DNA from 4 places in the Cobetia sp. Dlab-2-AX genome. Region 2 is predicted to be linked to each of the others. Evidence: predicted binding sites of a transcription regulator. Region 2 holds the regulator's gene; each other region holds the start of a gene.
What was found. The regulator PhoB, encoded in region 2, activates phosphate uptake and scavenging genes when phosphate is short. The targets are predictions, from matches to a motif close to TGTCATANNNNTGTCANA.
Positions count from the first base shown of each region.

Region 1: NH396_RS03245 (bifunctional 2',3'-cyclic-nucleotide 2'-phosphodiesterase/3'-nucleotidase) is a predicted target of PhoB. The motif match lies at 3,543-3,560, and genes of this name have one in related genera.
Region 3: NH396_RS12780 (PhoX family phosphatase) is a predicted target of PhoB. The motif match lies at 1,467-1,484, and genes of this name have one in related genera.
Region 4: NH396_RS13910 (UTRA domain-containing protein) is a predicted target of PhoB. The motif match lies at 1,851-1,868, and genes of this name have one in related genera.

Region 1 covers NZ_JAMXRV010000002.1:37,281-41,861, reverse strand. Annotated here, with positions in the region: gene NH396_RS03265 (pyridoxal phosphate-dependent aminotransferase) at 1-720, shown strand, start outside; gene NH396_RS03260 (TIGR02450 family Trp-rich protein) at 818-1,036, opposite strand; gene NH396_RS03255 (helix-turn-helix transcriptional regulator) at 1,218-2,096, opposite strand; gene NH396_RS03250 (MFS transporter) at 2,252-3,505, shown strand; gene NH396_RS03245 (bifunctional 2',3'-cyclic-nucleotide 2'-phosphodiesterase/3'-nucleotidase) at 3,697-4,581, shown strand, end outside.
Region 2 covers NZ_JAMXRV010000005.1:260,864-265,444, forward strand. Annotated here, with positions in the region: gene phoR (phosphate regulon sensor histidine kinase PhoR) at 1-1,282, opposite strand, end outside; gene phoB (phosphate regulon transcriptional regulator PhoB) at 1,290-1,979, opposite strand; gene ubiA (4-hydroxybenzoate octaprenyltransferase) at 2,203-3,093, opposite strand; gene NH396_RS10800 (chorismate lyase) at 3,161-3,718, opposite strand; gene NH396_RS10805 (FAD-dependent oxidoreductase) at 4,058-4,581, shown strand, end outside.
Region 3 covers NZ_JAMXRV010000007.1:132,513-137,093, reverse strand. Annotated here, with positions in the region: gene NH396_RS12785 (3-deoxy-7-phosphoheptulonate synthase) at 160-1,320, shown strand; gene NH396_RS12780 (PhoX family phosphatase) at 1,575-3,716, shown strand; gene ppk1 (polyphosphate kinase 1) at 3,953-4,581, opposite strand, start outside.
Region 4 covers NZ_JAMXRV010000008.1:177,664-182,244, reverse strand. Annotated here, with positions in the region: gene NH396_RS13915 (NYN domain-containing protein) at 180-737, shown strand; gene NH396_RS13910 (UTRA domain-containing protein) at 890-1,660, opposite strand; gene NH396_RS13905 (extracellular solute-binding protein) at 2,287-3,375, shown strand; gene NH396_RS13900 (alkaline phosphatase family protein) at 3,468-4,301, shown strand; gene NH396_RS13895 (ABC transporter permease subunit) at 4,301-4,581, shown strand, end outside.

The sequences.
Region 1 (4,581 bases), on a different contig from region 2:
GACCTGGCCGCAGCCATCACGCCGCAGAGCCGTGTCTTGCTGCTCAATACCCCGCACAACCCGACCGGCGCGGTCATGGACCGTGCGACCCTCGAGCAGCTCGGTGAGCTATGTCGCGAGCATGATCTGTGGATCGTCTGCGATGAAGTCTATGAAGCGCTGATCTTCACGGGGGAATTCGTCTCGCCGCTGGAAATCGAGGCACTGCGTGAGCGCACCGTGGTGGTGTCCTCCATCTCCAAGAGCCATGCCGCTACAGGCTTTCGCAGTGGCTGGGCCATCGGATCGGCGGAATTCTGTCGTCGATTGTTGCCTGTCTCGGAAACCATGCTGTTCGGCAACCAGCCCTTCATCGCCGACATGACCGAGGCCGCACTGCGCGGGGATTTCGATACCACCGAGCGTCTGCGCGATTCTCTCGGGCGCCGCGCGCGTCTGGTGCATGAGGCGCTGGCGGCCATCCCGCAGCTGTCCTCCAGCCTGCCCCAGGGCGGCATGTTCCTGATGGTCGATGTCTCCCGCACCGGCCTTGACGGTGAGCAATTCGCCTGGCGGCTACTGGAACAGCAGCAGGTGGCGGTGATGCCCGGCAGTGTGTTCGGTGATTGCGGTACCCCCCTGGTGCGTGTCGCCCTGACCGTACCGGATGACACCCTGCTGGAAGCGGTGCAGCGCATGGCCATGCTGTGTGACCAGCTGGAAGCCGAGGTCGTGGCCTGAGATCGTGGTCTGGGATCATGGCTAGATCCGTCGCCTGAACGCAGAAACGCCGCCCTCGGGCGGCGTTTCTGCGTTCAACGGTGCTCATGCCGGGCCATCATTTCCAGCCCATCTGCCAAACGCCGTCTTCCTTGAGCTCGCGCCAGGCGAGGGTGTAATCCTTGCGGGTCAATACCGCCTGCAGCACGACCTCGACCACATGCTCATCCTGCTCATCGCGAATCAGGCGCGTGACGATGAAATGTCGCTCACGATGGCGGGGAGACACGGCAGTCCACTTGCTCTGCAACAGTTTCTCGGGGTTGATGCGATTCATGGCGGGCTCTTGGAAATGAAAAGTGATGAGAGACTCACGATGTCATACGGCAGGCGGGCTCTCGTTGAGCAGTTGCCATAGTGCATCGGTCGCTGTGCTGTTGTTGTCATTGCGGCAATAGCAGGCTACCTCAAGGGTGGGGCCGCCCAGATCATCCAGCAGCGAGACCAGCCTGCCGCCGTCACGCGCCGCCCATGCCACTGCCCGAGCGGCGTTGCTCGCGTTCCTGCAGGTAGCGGGCGGGCGTGGTGCCGAGCAGTTTCTTGAACATGCTGATGAAGGCGTTGACGGACTGATAACCGACGTCTTCCGAGACGCGCTGCACGCTCATGCCCTCGGCCAGCAGGCGAATTGCTACTACCAAGTGCAGTTGCTGACGCCAGCGGCTGAAGCTCAGGCCGGTGTCACGCTGGATAAGCCGGGCGAGGGTGCGTTCGCTCATCGCAAGTTCGCTCGCCCACTCGGCCAGGGTGCGTCGGTCGTCCGGGGTCTTGATCAGAGCATCGCTGATGCGGGTCAGCCGCGGGTCTTCAGGCAAGGGTAGATGCAGACGTTCGCTTGGCATGCAGGCCAGCTCTTCCAGCAGCACGCCGACCAGCCGCGCTGTCGGCCCCTGTTCAGGATACGGCTGGGGAAGCTCCGCCAGACGCAGCACCAGCTCACGCAGCAGGGGCGAGATCGACAGCGTGCAGCTGTGGCTTGGCATCTCGAGCGCACCGGGCTCGATGAACAGGTGGCAGACGCGGCCGCCACGGGTCAGATGATTGCTGTGCGGCAGGTTGCCGGGAATCCAGACCCCGCTGTGCGGCGGCACCATCCACAGACCTTCCGGTACGCGACTGGTCACCACGCCATGCAGGGCAATGACCAGCTGCCCCTTGCGATGCTGGTGGATCGGCACCTCCATCACCTGCTGGCCGGTCTCGACATGCAGGGCGCTGGCCGGAATCTCGTAGATGTCCGGGTCATGCTCGCAGACGCTGCTGGAGAAGGGCACCTGATCGGGGCCACGGGTGCTGACCCCGGGCGATGACGGCAGGACGGGTGTGGTCACTGACATGGCGGCTCGCAGATTGTCTGATTTCAGTGATCTGATGTCATGATGGCTCAATTCTGCAGTGGGCGAGGGGATTAAGCTAGTCTCACTCTGTATGCGGACTCACCTTTGGGTGTCGTCCCGCCATTACCCCGTTTCACGATCGTTGCGAGCGCCTCATGACTGAACTCTGCCACTCGTCTCCTGTCCGGCGACTGAGCCACCCGGCCGTATTGATCGCCGGTATCCTGTTGATCGCCATGAACCTGCGTGCGCCCTTCACCAGTATCGCGCCACTGCTGGAGCGCCTGCAGGCGGCGCTGGGCTTCAATGCCACGGCGGCTGGCCTGTTGATGATCCTGCCGCTGCTGGCCTTCGTCGTCGTCTCACCCTGGGTGCCGCGCCTTGCCAGAGGTCTCGGGCTTGAACGCAGTCTCTTCCTCGCCTTGCTGACGATCGCCGCGGGCATCGTACTGCGGGTGCAGGGCAGCATGCTGGCCCTCTATCTGGGTATCGGCCTGATCGGGGCAGGCATTGCCGTGGGCAATGTGCTGCTGCCCAGTCTGGTCAAACGCAGCTTTGCGCAGCATGTCGCGCTGTTGACCTCCTGCTATGTGCTGACCATGGGCATCATGGCCGCCCTTGCCTCGGCGCTGATGGTGCCGTTGGCACAGGGCAGCGGCGCTGGATGGCAGTACGCGATGCTCATAGTGGTAGCTTTGCCATTGGTGACGATGGGGGTGTGGTGGCCGCAGTTGTCACGTCGCTCCCTGCCGGCGGCGAAGGAAGCCGAGAAGGGTGCCGAGAAGGACGTCGAGAAGAGTACCGCGCCTCCGGTGCGTCAGGCAGCGGTGTGGCGCTCGCCACTGGCCTGGCAGGTGACGCTGTTCATGGGCATCAATTCGTTGCTGTTCTATACCGTCAACAGCTGGCTGCCGAGCATGCTGGCGGACAATGGCTTCTCGGCCGAGAAGGCGGGCTCGTTGCATGGTCTGCTCCAGCTGGCTTCGGCCTTGCCGGGATTGATTCTGGTGCCCCTGATGCCGCGCCTGAAGGATCAACGCCTGATCGCCTTCGCGACGCCCTGTATGTCCCTGGCGGGGTTCATCGGGCTATGGCTGATGCCAAAGTGGGCACTGGTGTGGGTGCTGTTGCTGGGCGCGGGCTCCGGGGCCAGCTTCATTCTCGCCTTGTCATTCATGGGGCTGCGGGCGCGCGATGCCATGCAGTCGGCGTCACTGTCGAGCATGGCGCAGACGCTGGGCTATCTGCTCGCGGCCATGGGGCCGCCGCTGATCGGCGCGCTCTACGATATGCAGGGCAATTGGCAGCTGGCACTGATGGTCTGTGCCGTCCTCAGTGTCCTGATGGCGGGTGTCGGCTGGCTGGCGGGCAGGGACCGTCAGTTGCCTGAGGCGTCGGTATCTGAATAATGGAGCGCTGCCCCCAAGGGGCACTGGCAAATCCCCCCATGACAAGGAAGTGAGAGATGGCGAATGCTTCATCGGCTAGCGAAGATCAACGGGCGTCTGACGCGCCAGGTGTTGCGCAGCAACTCGGACGTCGGCGCAAGCCGCATCTGCGGGCAGCCATCCTGGGCCTGGCCAGTCTCGGAGGTATCTTCATGATCGCTCAGCCAGCCAATGCCGCGACGCTGTCACTGCGCGTGATCGAGACCACCGACATCCACGCCAACGTGATGGATTACGACTATTACAAGGACCGTCCCAGCGTGCGCATCGGCCTGGTACGCGCGGCGAGTCTGATCAAGCAGGCGCGCGCAGAGGTGGCCAACAGCGTACTGCTGGACAATGGCGATCTCATCCAGGGCAGCCCGATGGGCGATTACATGGCGGCAGAAGGTCTCGAGGAGGGTGATGTCTTCCCGGCCTACAAGGTCATGAATCAGCTGGATTACGATGTCGGCAACATTGGCAATCATGAATTCAATTACGGGCTCGAGTATCTCGAACGGGCGCTGTCCGGCGCGCAGTTCCCCTATGTGAACGCCAACCTGCTGGACGCCACGACAGGCGAGCCGTACTTCACGCCCTACCAGATCACCCCCCATGCCTTCACGGACAGTGAGGGCAACGCTCAGACCTTGAAGATCGGCTATATCGGCTTCGCGCCGCCGCAGGTGATGACCTGGGACCGCAAGCACCTCCAGGGCCGCCTGACGGCCGAGGACATCACCGAGAGCGCCAGGCGCTGGGTGCCCGAGATGCGCCGGGTGGGCGCGGATGTGGTGATCGCCATCCCGCACTCCGGCATCTCGACCGACCCCTACCGGGTGATGGCCGAGAATTCGGTGTATTACCTCTCGCAGGTCGAGGGCATCGATGGCATCGCCTTCGGGCATGCCCATGCCGTCTTCCCCAGCGAGGAATTCGCCGAGATACCGGGGGCCGATATCGCCAGGGGCACCCTGAATGGCGTGCCGGCGATGATGCCGGGGCACTGGGGCAGCCATGTGGGCGTGATGGATCTCGAACTGAGCAATGCCTCG
Region 2 (4,581 bases):
GACAGGCGCGCTCGTCGGGGAAGTGACAGCGGAAGCGCGCACCCTCGCCGGGGTGGCTGTCGATCTCCAGATGGCCCTGATGGCGAATCAGCACATGCTTGACGATGGCAAGCCCCAGACCGGTGCCTCCCGTGGCGGTGCTGCGGCCCTTGTCGATGCGGTAGAAACGCTCGGTCAGGCGCGGCAGGTGGACCGGGTCGATGCCGTCCCCGTCATCTTCCACCTCGACCAGCAGGCCCTGTTCATCCGCCTTCCAGCGCAGGGTGATATGGCAGTCTTCGGGAGTGTAGCGCACTGCATTGAAGACCAGATTCGAGATCGCGCTGCGCAGTTCCTGCTCCTCACCGCGCAGAGACAGGCTGGCATCGGCCTCGATGGAGAAGGTGTGACGTCCCTGGGACAGGCCTTCGGCGTCGTCGCGGATATGGCCGAGCAGGGCACCCATGTCGATGCAGCGACCATTGTCGGACAACTCGTCGGTTTCCAGGCGTGACAGGGTCAGCAGGTCTTCGACCAAGTGCTGCATGCGGTCGGTCTGGCTCTTCATCTGGCCCAGCCCACGCTGCCAGCGCGGTGGCAGGTCATCGGCGTAATCGGAGTAGGTCTCGAGATAGCCGGCCAGCACCGTCAGCGGCGTGCGCAGCTCATGGGAGACATTGGCCACGAAGTCGCGGCGCATCTCTTCCAGGCGATAGAGGCGGGTGACGTCACGCAGCATGACCAGACGCTCGTTGTCACCGAACAGGGTGATGGATATCTGCAGCGTCAGGTTGTCAGACAGCGGCGACTGCAGCGTCAGCGGCTCGCGGTAGGCCAGCCGATTGAAGTAATCGATGAAGACGGGGTCACGCAGATAGTTGGTGATGTGCTGGCCGCGGTCGTGGCTGGCCTTGAGACCGACCAGCTGCTCGGCAGCGCTGTTCCACCATTCCATGTCACCGTGGTTGTCCAGCATCACCAGGCCGTCGCGCATGGCCTCGGAGGATTCCTGGATACGGTTGAGGATGCTGCGCAGTCGCTCCTGAGTCTGGCGCTGGCCCTTCTGATAGCGGTAGAGACGATCGAGCAGGTCTCCCCACACGCCATCGCCGGGTGGTGGCTCTTCATGGGGATTGGTGATCAGCCAGGTATAGAGGCTCTTCAAGTGCTTGAGATGGACGAACAGATACAGCGAAAGGCCCAGTGCCAGGCCCCAGCCCAGATGGCCCAGCAGGCCACCGATCAGGCCGAAGCCACCGGCAAGGTAGCCGAGGCGCCATAGCTCGTTGGTCCAATAGCGCATGAATCCCTCAGGCCTGGGCGCTGAAGCGGTAACCGGTGCCGCGGACGGTCTGGATCAGATGCTGATGGCCTGTGCCCAGCGCCTTGCGCAGGCGACGGATGTGCACGTCCACGGTGCGCTCCTCGACATAGACGTTGCCGCCCCATACCTGATCGAGCAGCTGGCTGCGCGTGTAGGCACGCTCCTGATGCGTCATGAAGAACTGCAGCAGGCGATATTCGGTCGGGCCGACATCCAGCGAGTTGCCGTGGGCGGTGACGCGGTGGCTGGCCGGGTCGAGCATCAGGCCCTCGACTTCTACCGCCTCCTCGACCCCCTTGGGAGTGGTGCGACGCAGTACGGCCTTGAGACGGGCGACCAGCTCGCGCGGCGAGAAGGGCTTGGTGATGTAGTCGTCGGCGCCGGCTTCCAGGCCTTGAATCTTGTTGTCTTCCTCGCCCTTGGCGGTCAACAGGATGATCGGCAGCTCCGAGGTGGTCTCGTCACGCTTGAGACGCCGCGCGAGCTCCAGGCCACTGGTGCCCGGCATCATCCAGTCCAGCAACAGCAGATCGGGCTTTTCATCGACGACGATGGCGTGGGCGTCCTGGGCATTGTCTGCCTCCAGCACGCGGTAATCCGCCATTTCGAGGGCAACGGCGATCATCTCGCGAATCGAGGATTCATCGTCGACAATCAGTACGGTCTTGGAGCTCATCGCTAGATCCCATGCAGCAGTCGGCGCACGCGCCAGAATGACAAGTCGATGACGATTACAACCCGCTTATATGACAACGAGATGACAACTGCCAGCATGGCAGCTTGCACGCAAGCCTGCCAGCCGCCTTGGAGGCGCGGCAGGCAGGCATGAACCGTGGGCTGGGGCGCAACAGAGGGCAGGGATCGCTTTAAATTAAATAATGCGAATGTTTATGCAGGCGTCAGCTCATCGGCCAGGTCGCCAGGGCGATACCGGCGAAGATCAGCAGCCCCGTCCAATGATTGTTGAGGAACGCCTGGAAGCAGGGCGCACGCTCACGCTCACGGATCAGACGTTGCTGCCAGACGAAGGTGACGGCGGCGGCAGCCAGCCCCAGCCAGTAGAAGATGCCCAGCGCCAGGTGCAGTCCGATGCCGATCAATACCGCCAGCATGCCCAGCTGCAGAAGGCCGATCATCAGCTTGTCGGCCCGCCCGAACAGCACGGCGGTGGACTTGATGCCCACCTTGAGGTCGTCGTTGCGATCGACCATCGCATAGGCGGTGTCGTAGGCCACCGTCCACATCAGGTTGGCCGCGAACAGCCACCAGCCGTAGGTCGGCACTTCTTCCAGTGTCGCGGCGAAGGCCATCGGAATCGCCCAGCCGAAGGCGGCGCCCAGCACTACCTGAGGCAGATGATGGAAGCGCTTCATGAACGGGTAGCTGGCCGCCAGCAGCACGGCGACGATCGACAGCAGCACCGTGGTCAGGTTGGTGAAGCACACCAGCACGAAGGCGGCCGCGACCAGCCCCCCGAACAGCGTCAGTGCCTCGCGCTCCGAGATACGGCCCGAAGTCAGCGGCCGGTCTCGCGTACGCTCGACATGCTTGTCCCAATGGCGATCGGCGTAGTCGTTGATGACGCAGCCGGCGGCGCGCATCAGGTAGACCCCGGCGATGAAGATCAGCAGGGTCGTGCGCTCGGGGATGCCATCTGCCGCCAGCCACAGTGCCCACAGGGTCGGCCACATCAGTAGCCAGGTGCCGATGGGGCGGTCCAGCCGTGTCAGGGCGAGGTAGTCGGCCAGTCTGGAAGGACGCGAAGCGGCGGAAGTGGATGACGCGGTCATCGGGGCTCCTGGGCGGGTGGTAGTGGGCAAGGGAAGAGAGGGAAACGAGGCTAGTCGGCCGCACGGCTCAGGCCAGTTGCAGCGCGTGCTGGAAGGCTGGCGTGAAGCCCTCCTGCACCAGCACCTTGAAGCGACCATGCGAGAACATCGAGCGGCGCATCCACAGGCTGGTGGTGCGGGCCAGCGGCCTGGAGCTTGAAAGCACCAGCGGGGCGCGGCTGACATCGATGGCGCTGCGTATCAGGTCGGGCTGGCGAAACAGCCAATGGCCCAGCGAGCGCTCGCCCAGCGTCGAGAGGCGATGACCGTGGGCCAGGTCCAGCGCCGCCAGAGAGCGTGCGATCACCCATGGCGTATCGCCATGACAGAGCGCCACTTCGCGTCGCCAGACATGCCGGCGTGGGCCGATGCCCAGCAGGCGTGCCTCATCCAGCCGTGCGGGGCCGGTGTCCTGCAGCAGCAGGCGCACGCGCAGGCCCTGGATTGGCTGGCCATCGCGTTCATCCTGCTGCTGCATGGCGCCGGCAAGACGCTGGGTCAGCGAGTCCGTCGAGGAGAGCCACGCCCACCAGCCGGCCGGCATGACACCCTGCAGCGCGGCAGCCGGCTGCCAATGACGGCGCACCGCCGCCGAAGCAGCGGGTGCGGCGCGCGTGGGCGAAGGCCAGCGAGGCGCAGGCTGGTACGGGTTCTCGGCTGACGAATGAGGCGCCTCACAGGTGGAGGTCTGTGGCGTGAGCGCTGCGCGGTGAGGCTCGCCTGCTGGGCATCGGACCACGGTGAATTCCCTGTCAGGATGACGAAATGGCGAGTCTAGCATGGCCGGGCGGCAAGGCCTCCCGCTCAGGCATGCCTGCACTGCTGACGGGCTGGTATGCTGGGCGCATTCATCGGCGTTCATGACGGACGCTGCTGGCGCTCCTTCATCAGCGCTTCCCTCGGATCGATCTCAGGAGATGGTGCCATGCGCGACCCTCGCACCCTTGTCATCATTGGTACCGGCATGGCGGGCATTGGTCTGGCGCGCGCGCTGCGTGCGCGTGACAAGGACAGCCGGCTGATCCTCATCAGCCAGGACAGCGGCCACGATTACGCCAAGCCGATGCTGTCCACCGCCTTCGCCAAGAAGATGTCGGCCACCGACCTGTCGCGTCAGGCGCCGGTGGCGCTGGCAGACGAGCTGAATGCCGAGCTGCGTACCCATCAACGCGTCACTGCCATCGACGGTGATGCCCGCCGGCTCTGGCTGGGCGAGGAGTGTTTGGCCTATGACGAGCTGGTGCTGGCACTCGGCGCGGCGCCGCGTCGCCCCTTCCCCGTCGCCGCGGAAGTGGCCTCACGCGTGCAGAGCATCAATGACCTCGACGACTATGCGGCCTTCTGCGCGACGCTGGCGAAGGCCCGCGAGCGCGGAGAAGACGGGCATGTGGTGATTGTCGGTGCCGGATTGGTCGGCTGTGAATACGCCAATGATCTGACGGCCGCCGG
Region 3 (4,581 bases), on a different contig from region 2:
GCATGGTTATTGGCGCTGGCGATTTAGCGGCGTCCTGCCTCTTTCCGCTGTCACCGCGGGGCAGGGCGAGCAACACCGGGGTGACGATTCGCGAAGTCCCTGTCTGTCAGAATGAATATTGCGTGATGGAGCCGAGGCTTCATCACAGGAGAGAAGACCATGAACGCCAGCCTTGAACGCGTGTTGACCGCAAACCCGCACACTGCCGACGCCACTGTTGATCCCTTGACTGCCGAGAACGCCACCGTGACCCGCTCTGATGCCGCCCAGACACCGACCACACCCGGACGCATCAGTCGTGAAGCCCTGCCCAGCGCCAGCGAATTGCGCGAGCAGCTGCCGGTGGACGCCGACCTGGCCGGCCAGATTCGCCAGCATCGCGATGAGATCAACGCCATTCTCGCCGGCGACGATGATCGTCTGCTGGTGGTGGTCGGGCCGTGCTCCATCCATGATCTCAAGGCCGCGCGTGAGTACGCCCAGCGCCTGGCGGTGATCGAACCGCAGGTGCGTGATCGCCTCAAGCTGGTGATGCGTGTCTATGTCGAGAAGCCGCGCACCACAGTGGGCTGGAAGGGGCTGGCCTATGATCCGCATCTGGATGGCAGCGATGACATGGCTACCGGCCTGCGTCAGGCACGCGAGCTGATGCGCGAGATCAACCAGCTGGGCCTGCCGGTGGCGACTGAGCTGCTGCAGCCGCTGACCGCCGCCTACCTGGAAGACCTGCTCGGCTGGGCGGCCATCGGCGCCCGCACCACCGAGTCGCAGATCCATCGCGAGATGGCCTCCGGCCTCGGCTGTGCGGTGGGCTTCAAGAACGGCACTGACGGAGGCGTCGAGGTCGCCGTGCAGGCCATCGGGGCGGCGGCGCATGGGCATCGCCACTTCGGCATGGATGACAGCGGACGTCCGGCGCTGATCGAGACCGCGGGCAACCCGCATACCCATGTGGTGCTGCGCGGCGGTCATGGCCAGCCCAACCATGACGCCGCCTCGGTGGCCGCCTGCCGGCGTGAGCTGGAAGGCGCTGGCCTGACGCCGCGCCTGATGGTCGATTGCAGCCACGCCAATTCCCGCAAGGACCACCGCCGCCAGAGTGAAGTGATGCTGGATGTGCTCTCCCAGCGCCTGGCGGGGGATGATGCCTTGATCGGCGTGATGCTCGAGAGTCACCTCAATGAAGGCAAGCAGGCCTTGCCGGCAGCGGAGAAGCTCTCCCAACTGCGTCATGGCGTGTCCATCACCGATGCATGCCTTGGCTGGGAAACCACCGAGCACCTGCTGAGCCTGGCCGCCGAGCGCCTGCGTCAAGTCTGACATCAGGTGTCAGCCACTCGTCACGGCCGAAGATGACTCAGCGCTTGCACGCTATTTGCTGAATTCACCGAATGTCTCTGAGGTCCCCAGCGCCCAACGGTCGAAAGGCCGTTGGGCGCTGTCGTCTCTTGCCTTTGTTGCCCGTTCGTCACGGAATTGTCATCGGGCTCGCGTATCACTCTTGTTGCCTTCGGCATGCCCTCAAGGGGCATGCCTGAACAGAACAACCCGAAACCTGACTACGGGGAAGCGACATGAGCAAGGAAATCGAAGACCATCGCCTGCTTAATCCCAGCAGCAACGAGACGTTCTCATCCGTCATCGAACGACACATCTCGCGTCGTCGTGTCCTGCAGGGCGGCCTGGGCATGGCGGCGGCCAGCATGCTGGGTGGTTTCGGTCTTGCGGGGCTTAGCACCACGGCCAACGCCGCCAGCAATGCTGCGGGCGAGAAGACGGCTCTGGCACTGGCCTTCGAATCGATCAAGGGTTCACGCACGGATGCAGTCGTGGTTCCCAAGGGGTATACCGCACAGGTGCTGGCGCCGTGGGGCACGCCGCTCAATGCCAAGGCACCCAAGTGGAGCAAGGACCTGGCGATGACGCCGGAGATCCAGCTCAACACCGTCGGCATGCATCACGATGGCATGCACAACTTCGCCTTGAACGACGACACGGCCTCCAGCAACTTCCTGCTGGTCATGAACAACGAATACATCGATCAGGATGCTCTGTGGGCACCCAAGGGCGGTGCGACCAATGCGGATTCCGGCAAGCGTCCGGCCGATGAAGTGCGTACCGAGATCAATGCCCACGGCGTGACCATCGTCGAGGTCAAGAAGGCCAGCAATGGCAAGTGGGAAGTGGTGGGCGATTCGCGCTACAACCGCCGCTACACCAGCGCCAGCGAAATGAAGCTGAGCGGCCCGGTGGCGGGCAGCGATTACGTCAAGACGGCCTTCTCGCCGGATGGCATGCGCACCCGTGGTACCAACAACAACTGCGCCAACGGCTACACCCCGTGGGGCACCTACCTGACCTGCGAAGAGAACTGGCCGGGTTACTTCGTCAAGCGCAGCGATCGCCAGCTCGATGACAACCGCATCGGCATCGAGACCGAGCGTGGCCGCTATGGCTGGGAAACCGCCGCCGGGGATGCCAGTGAAGTCGATGGCGAGTTCGCGCGTTTCGACAACACGCCGACGGCAGACAGCGCCGACAAGGATTACCGCAACGAACCGCGGACCTTCGGCTATATCGTCGAGATCGACCCCTACACCGGCGAGCAGGCCATCAAGCGCACCGCGCTGGGCCGCTTCCGTCACGAAGGTTGCTGGCCGGGCAAGCTGGTCGAGGGTGAGCCGGTGGTCTTCTACTCCGGTCACGATTCGCGCAACGAGTACATCTACAAGTTTGTGTCGGACGCCAAGTGGGACGCCGCTGATGCCCGTGGCGCCGGTGACGTTAAGGACCGCCTGGCGATCGGCGACAAGTACCTGGACAAGGGCACGCTGTATGTCGCCCAGTTCTCCGCCGATGGCACCGGCACGTGGCTCAAGCTGACCCCGGACGCCGTGACCAAGGATGGCCGCACCCTGGCCAAGGCACTGGGGCTGGCAGCCGATGACCTGGCCGGCATCATCATCCACACCACGGATGCGGCAGACCTGATGGGCGCGACTCCGATGGACCGCCCGGAGTGGGGCGCGGTGGACCCGGCATCCGGTGAGGTCTACATGACGCTGACCAACAACTCCAAGCGCACCGAAGACGGCACCGCAGCAGCCTTCACCAACGATGGCACCGCCATCGAGGAGCCGGGTGTCGGCTACGCGACGGCACCGACCAACGCGGCCAATCCGCGGGGCGACAACGAGGCGGGGCAGATCATCCGCTGGCGTGAGGGCGGTGACAATGTCGCCTTCGATTGGGAGATCTTCGTGTTCGGCGCAGCGGCCAGCGATGCCGACAACCTGTCGGGTCTGACCGCAGACAACGAGTTCGCCAGCCCGGATGGTCTCTACTTCGATGCCCGTGACGATGAGCAGGGCATCCTGTGGATCCAGACCGACAACGGCTACGAAGGCATCACCGAGGTCACCAATGACCAGCTGCTGGCGGTCGTGCCGGCCGGTCTCGAGCAGGCCGAGGGAGACGCGGCCGTGATCGGTGCCGACAACCAGGCGCAGCTCAAGCGCTTCGCGGTGGGCCCGAACGGCTGTGAAGTCACCGGGATCTTCACCACCCCGGACAAGACCGCGATGTTCATCAACATCCAGCACCCGGCCAACTGGCCGCAGAGCGATGACGCTACCGCCGAGACCGACGGCAGTGTGCGTGCCCGCGCCGCGACCGTGGTCATCCAGCGCGAAGATGGCGGCAAGATCGGCGTCTGATGCAAGTACCTGATCCGATGTAAAGCGAAGCCCCCGTATCGATGATACGGGGGCTTTTTCGTGTGCCCGGATCTAGCGCCTTTTCGCCTGAGAACGCGCGTCGGTCAAACAAAGGAGAGGGCCAACGACAACGGCCCCCACGCAAGCGTGAGGGCCGAGAGTCCAGCGGTCTGTCTTCAGCTCATCTGACCTGCTTTGAGCTGAGCTGCTTGGAGAGCCGACCTTGCCGAGGGCGATCAGGCCTTGGCAGCGTAGGCGAACAGCAGGGTTTCCTGCACGCTGATCGGTTCCGCGTCGCCGGCATCCAGCTGGGTGTAGTGGCCATCGCTTTCCAGACGCCAGCTCTGGCAGTTGTCGACCAGATAGGTGTCCAGGTCCTTGCGGATACGCTGGGCCAGCTTCTTGTCGAGCAGCGGGAAGCAGGTCTCGACGCGGTGGAACATGTTGCGCTCCATGTAATCCGCGCTGGAGCACCAGGTTTCCGGCTGACCGGCATTGTGGAAGTGGAAGGTGCGCGTGTGCTCGAGGAAGCGACCGATCACCGAGCGTACGCGGATGTTGTCGGAAATCCCCGGCACGCCAGGGCGCAGACAGCAGACGCCGCGGATGATCAGGTCACACTGCACGCCAGCCCGCGAGGCGCGGTAGAGGGCGCGAATCAGCTTGGGCTCGGTCAGTGAGTTGCATTTGATGATGATGTGGGCGCGCTTGCCTTTCTCGGCGTTGCGCGCTTCACGGTCGATCATCTCCACCATGCGCTCATGCAGCGTGAAGGGCGCGTGCAGCAGCTTCTCGATATTGCGCTGCTTGCCCATGCCGGTCAGTTGCTGGAAGACCTTGTGGACGTCCTCGCACAGCGTCTCGT
Region 4 (4,581 bases), on a different contig from region 2:
GAACTCGCTGCTCGCCTCACTCAACTGGCGCCTGCCATCGAGTCACTGACCGGTGAGAGCGCTGTTGATCGCTAGACCTCCAGCCGCTGCCCTGCATCATCAGGTAGCGGCCGGCTTCTTTCTGGGGAGAGGAAAATCACCTCTTGCCTACCCTTGCCCCTCCCGCCACGGCGACGCCAATGCCAGCCTCTACTTCGCGCGACAGCTCCCTCGACTCCCGCCAGCACAGCATGCATGGCACTCGCGACGCGGATGGGGCCCGCACACGCCTGGCCGTCTTCATTGATGTGCAGAACATCTACTACACCACCCGCGATACCTTCGGCCGGCAGTTCGATTATCGTCGCCTATGGGCAGAGCTCGAGCGCCTCGGCTCGATCCAGCATGCCTACGCCTACGCGATCGACCGTGGCGACCCCAAGCAGCAGCAATTCCAGCAGCGCCTGCGCGAGATAGGCTTTGAGGTCAAACTAAAGCCCTTCATCCAGCGCGGCGACGGCTCGGCCAAGGGCGACTGGGATGTCGGCATCACCATCGACGTGATGGAAGCCGCCCCCGAAGTCGATGAGATCATCCTCGCCTCCGGCGATGGCGACTTCGCCCTGCTGCTGGATCATGTCGCCACCCGTCACGCCATCACCACACGCGTCTATGGCGTCGAAGCCCTCACCGCCCTCACCCTGATGAAAAGCGCCCATCACTTCCGCGAAGTCGATGAAAGCCTGCTGATGCGCTGATACCGATCGATCGCGTCTCAACCGCGCTCGAATCCTGTCTGTCGCACAAGAAACACCCGCACTGCCTCCACTAATCAAGAGGATGTGCGGGTGTTTTCGTCTGGGCTACCAGCGGCCTGCCAGACATTCAGGCTTTACCGCGAACTTGTCGACTAGCTCTGTGGTGCGGCACTCAAAGTCAATTCAATGGCGTCGTGGCGCCAGTGTTCATCATCGCAGTCCACCGCGCGGCCATTTTGATCGAAGTTGATGCGAGTGATGCGCTGCGCGGGGCTACCTTGCGCGGCGTTCAGCGCGGCGGCGGCCTCAGCGTCAAACACCGTGGAGGCCAATTCGAAGCTGACGCGACTGACACGAATGGCGTATTCGTGCCGGTAGAGGTCGGTCAGGGAGTGGGCAGCGAGGTCGAAATCGAGGATGCCCGGGAAGCAGTCACGTCGCAGGTGATGGCAGACATGCAGCACGCGCCGCCCGTCGATACGCCGCACGCGAGTGATGCGATAGACCACTGAGCCCTCCGCAATTCCCAGCCGCCGCGCGATCACCGCGTTGGCGGCGACTTCTCCTGCCGCCAGTACCTCGGTGCTGGCCACCCGCTGCTGTGACTCGACCATGTCGCGAAATGGCAGGCACGCCAGCAAGTCATAGCGCAGTCGTGGCGGAGAGACGAACCAGCCCCGCCGATTCTCGCGATAGATGCGCCCTTCCGCCTCCAGCTGCAGCAAGGTGTCGCGCAGCGTGACCCGCGTCGTGGCAAAGCGTTCGATCATCTCGCGCTCGGAGGGCAGGCGCTGTGAAGCGCGTAACGGCGCTGCCTCAAGATGGCTCAGAAGCTTGCCCTTGAGCCCTGCCACGGGGACATCCGCGTCAGGAGTTGCCGATGAAGCGGCGTCACTCTGGGGCTCAAGCGAAGATGAAGGCATGCGAAGTTCCTGAAAGATAACGAAAGACAGCAATTTCTGGCGAGTCACTTGCATGACATCCAGCGCGTCCAAGATGGAAAGGGTCAGAGCGAAGCGATTTCTGTGGTCTAGTTCAGATGACTCGTAAAGCTCAGTGCGACTTTTCAAGACATGCTTGTCGAGACACGCATGAGGAGAATAGTGGCATCGGCATGACAACTCGATGACAGCTCAGCTCTAGCTGCCACGACAGGTCAGCCATCACGCGCTGACTTGTGCCTTGCACGCCTATAGCTGTAGAAGATAGCGAGGGCTGGAGCCTGCGGCAAGGCACGAAGAAGGCACGGGGAAGGTATGAAAGAGGCAGAGGCAGAGCTGTCATCGCATGCCATGACAACGACATGTTGACGACACGCAACTGTCACAGGCGAGCGCTAAAGTCGATCGTGCCTTTCGAACTGAACTAGACCACAAAGTCTCGGCTATCTCGGCACTTGGCAGAGCGCTGGTCTGATCAATGATCCGAGAACTGGCCTGAGCAATGACCTGAGCACCCGGTCGTGCTCTCAGCGTGTCGACAGGGTGCCTGGCCCGTCACGCCTTACCTTCAGCGCAGCGATTGTTCATCACCTACTGGGGAAATCTCCTTGAAATCGATTGCCACTACCTCATCCCGCTCCACCGGCCTGCTGGTGTCAACCTGCATGGCCGCCCTGTTGGGCAGTGCCTCCGTCAGTGCCGCCGACATGCCGGCTGACCTTCTCGAGGCCGCTCAGTCCGAAGGCCGTGTCGATAGCGTCGGCATGCCGGACAGCTGGGCCAACTGGAAGGACACCTGGGCAGACCTCGAGTCGAAGTATTCCATCGCGCATAGCGATACCGACATGAGCTCCGCCGAGGAAGTCGCCAAGTTCAAGGCCGAGGGTGAGAACGCCACCGCCGATATCGGTGACGTGGGCTTCGCCTTCGGTCCGATCGCGGTGCAGCAAGGCGTGTCCCAGGCCTACAAGACCACGACCTGGGAGCAGATCCCGGAGTGGGCCAAGGACAAGGATGGCCACTGGGTACTGGGCTACACCGGCACCATTTCCTTCATGATCAACAAGACGCTGGTCAGTGAAGATGAGCGCCCGACCTCCTTCGCCGACCTCGCCAAGGGTGACTACAAGGTGTCCGTCGGCGCCGTGGGCAAGGCGTCCCAGGCCAACAACGCCATTCTGGCCGCTGCCTTCGCCAATGGCGGCAAGGAATCCGACCTGACACCGGGCCTGGAAGTCTTCGCGGAACTGGCGCGCCAGGGCCGTCTGTCACTGGCTGAGCCGAGCATCGCCAACCTGGAGAAAGGCGAAGTCGAAGTTGCCCTGCTGTGGGACTTCAATGCCCTGAACTATCGCGATCAGATCAACCGCGACACCTTCGAGGTCGTCATTCCGTCTGATGCCTCCGTCACCTCCGGCTACGCCACCATCATCAACAAGCATGCCGCGCACCCGAATGCCGCCAAGCTGGCCCGTGAGTACATCCTCTCCGATGCCGGTCAGCTGAATCTGGCCAAGGGCTATGCCCGTCCGATCCGCGCCGAGCACCTCACCCTGCCTGAGGATATCGCCGCCAAGCTGCTGCCCAACGAGCAGTACGCCAATGCTCGTCCGGTTCAGGACTTCGCGGGCTGGGAAGCCAGTGCCAAGCAGCTGCCGCGTCAGTGGCAGTCCCAGGTACTGATCCACCAGCAGTGATCCCCGGCCTCTGCTTCACGCGAGCAGAGCGCGCACCATCCTGACAGACGGCATCGCCTTTGCGGTGCCGTCTTGAGCTTCACGGAGTCACCATGTCTCAGCGTGTCATTCTTGTCGTGCTCGACGGCCTCAACCATGCCGTGGGTCATCATGCCATGGGCTATCTGAGCGCCCTGGTCGAGGCCGGCCGTGGCCAGTATCAATCACTGGACTGCGAACTGCCGGCCATGTCGCGCCCGCTCTATGAATGCCTGCTGACCGGCGACTTGCCTGTCGACTCAGGTATCGTCAACAACGGTATCGTGCGTCGCTCACGCGGCATCAGCCTGTTCGACCTTGCCAGCCAGCAGGGCAAGCGCACGGCTGCCGCCGCCTATCATTGGGTCAGCGAACTCTATGTCGCGGCCCCCTTCGTGCCGGCCCGCCATCGCTGGCTCGACAACCCGGAATCCGCCATCCAGGCGGGCATCTTCTACTGGCAGGATCATTACCCGGATGACCATCTGTTCAGTGACGCCGAAATGCTGCGCCTGCGTCACGACCCGGATTTCCTGCTGGTGCATAGCATGAACATCGACGATGCCGGCCATCGTCATGGCGGCGACACGCCGCAGTACCGCAACGCCGCGCGGCATGCCGACGTCGCCCTGGCCGACTACCTGCCGGCATGGCTGGAAGCCGGCTATCAGGTGATGGTCACCGCCGATCACGGCATGAATGCCGACCGCTCACATTCCGGCCTGCTGGAAGAGGAGCGTCGCGTGCCGCTGTGGACCTTCGGCACCGCCTTCGCCAACGCCGCCGCGACGGATCTCAAGCAACGCGAGCTCTGCGGCACCCTGGCCACACTGCTGGGCCTCGAGCACAGCAAGGCGAGCAATCCGTCGCTGCTGGCGAGCCATGCTGCCACGCGAGGGCTCAAGTGATGTCTGCCGCCTTCAAGCGCCGCCTGACCAGCCCCGTCATGTGGCTGCTGCCGTTTGCGCTGATCTTCGGCGCCTTCCAGATCGCGCCGCTGATGTGGGTGATGATCAGCGCCTTCAAGACTCCCACGGGCTGGGGGCTGGCCAACTTTCACGAGATCGCCTCGTCGGCCTTCTTCCGACAGGCCATCTGGCGCAGCCTCGAGATCTCCTTCATGTCCAGCGTTCTGGGGCTGGCGATCGCCGCCGTGACCTGTCACAGCATGCAACGCTGCGGCCCGCG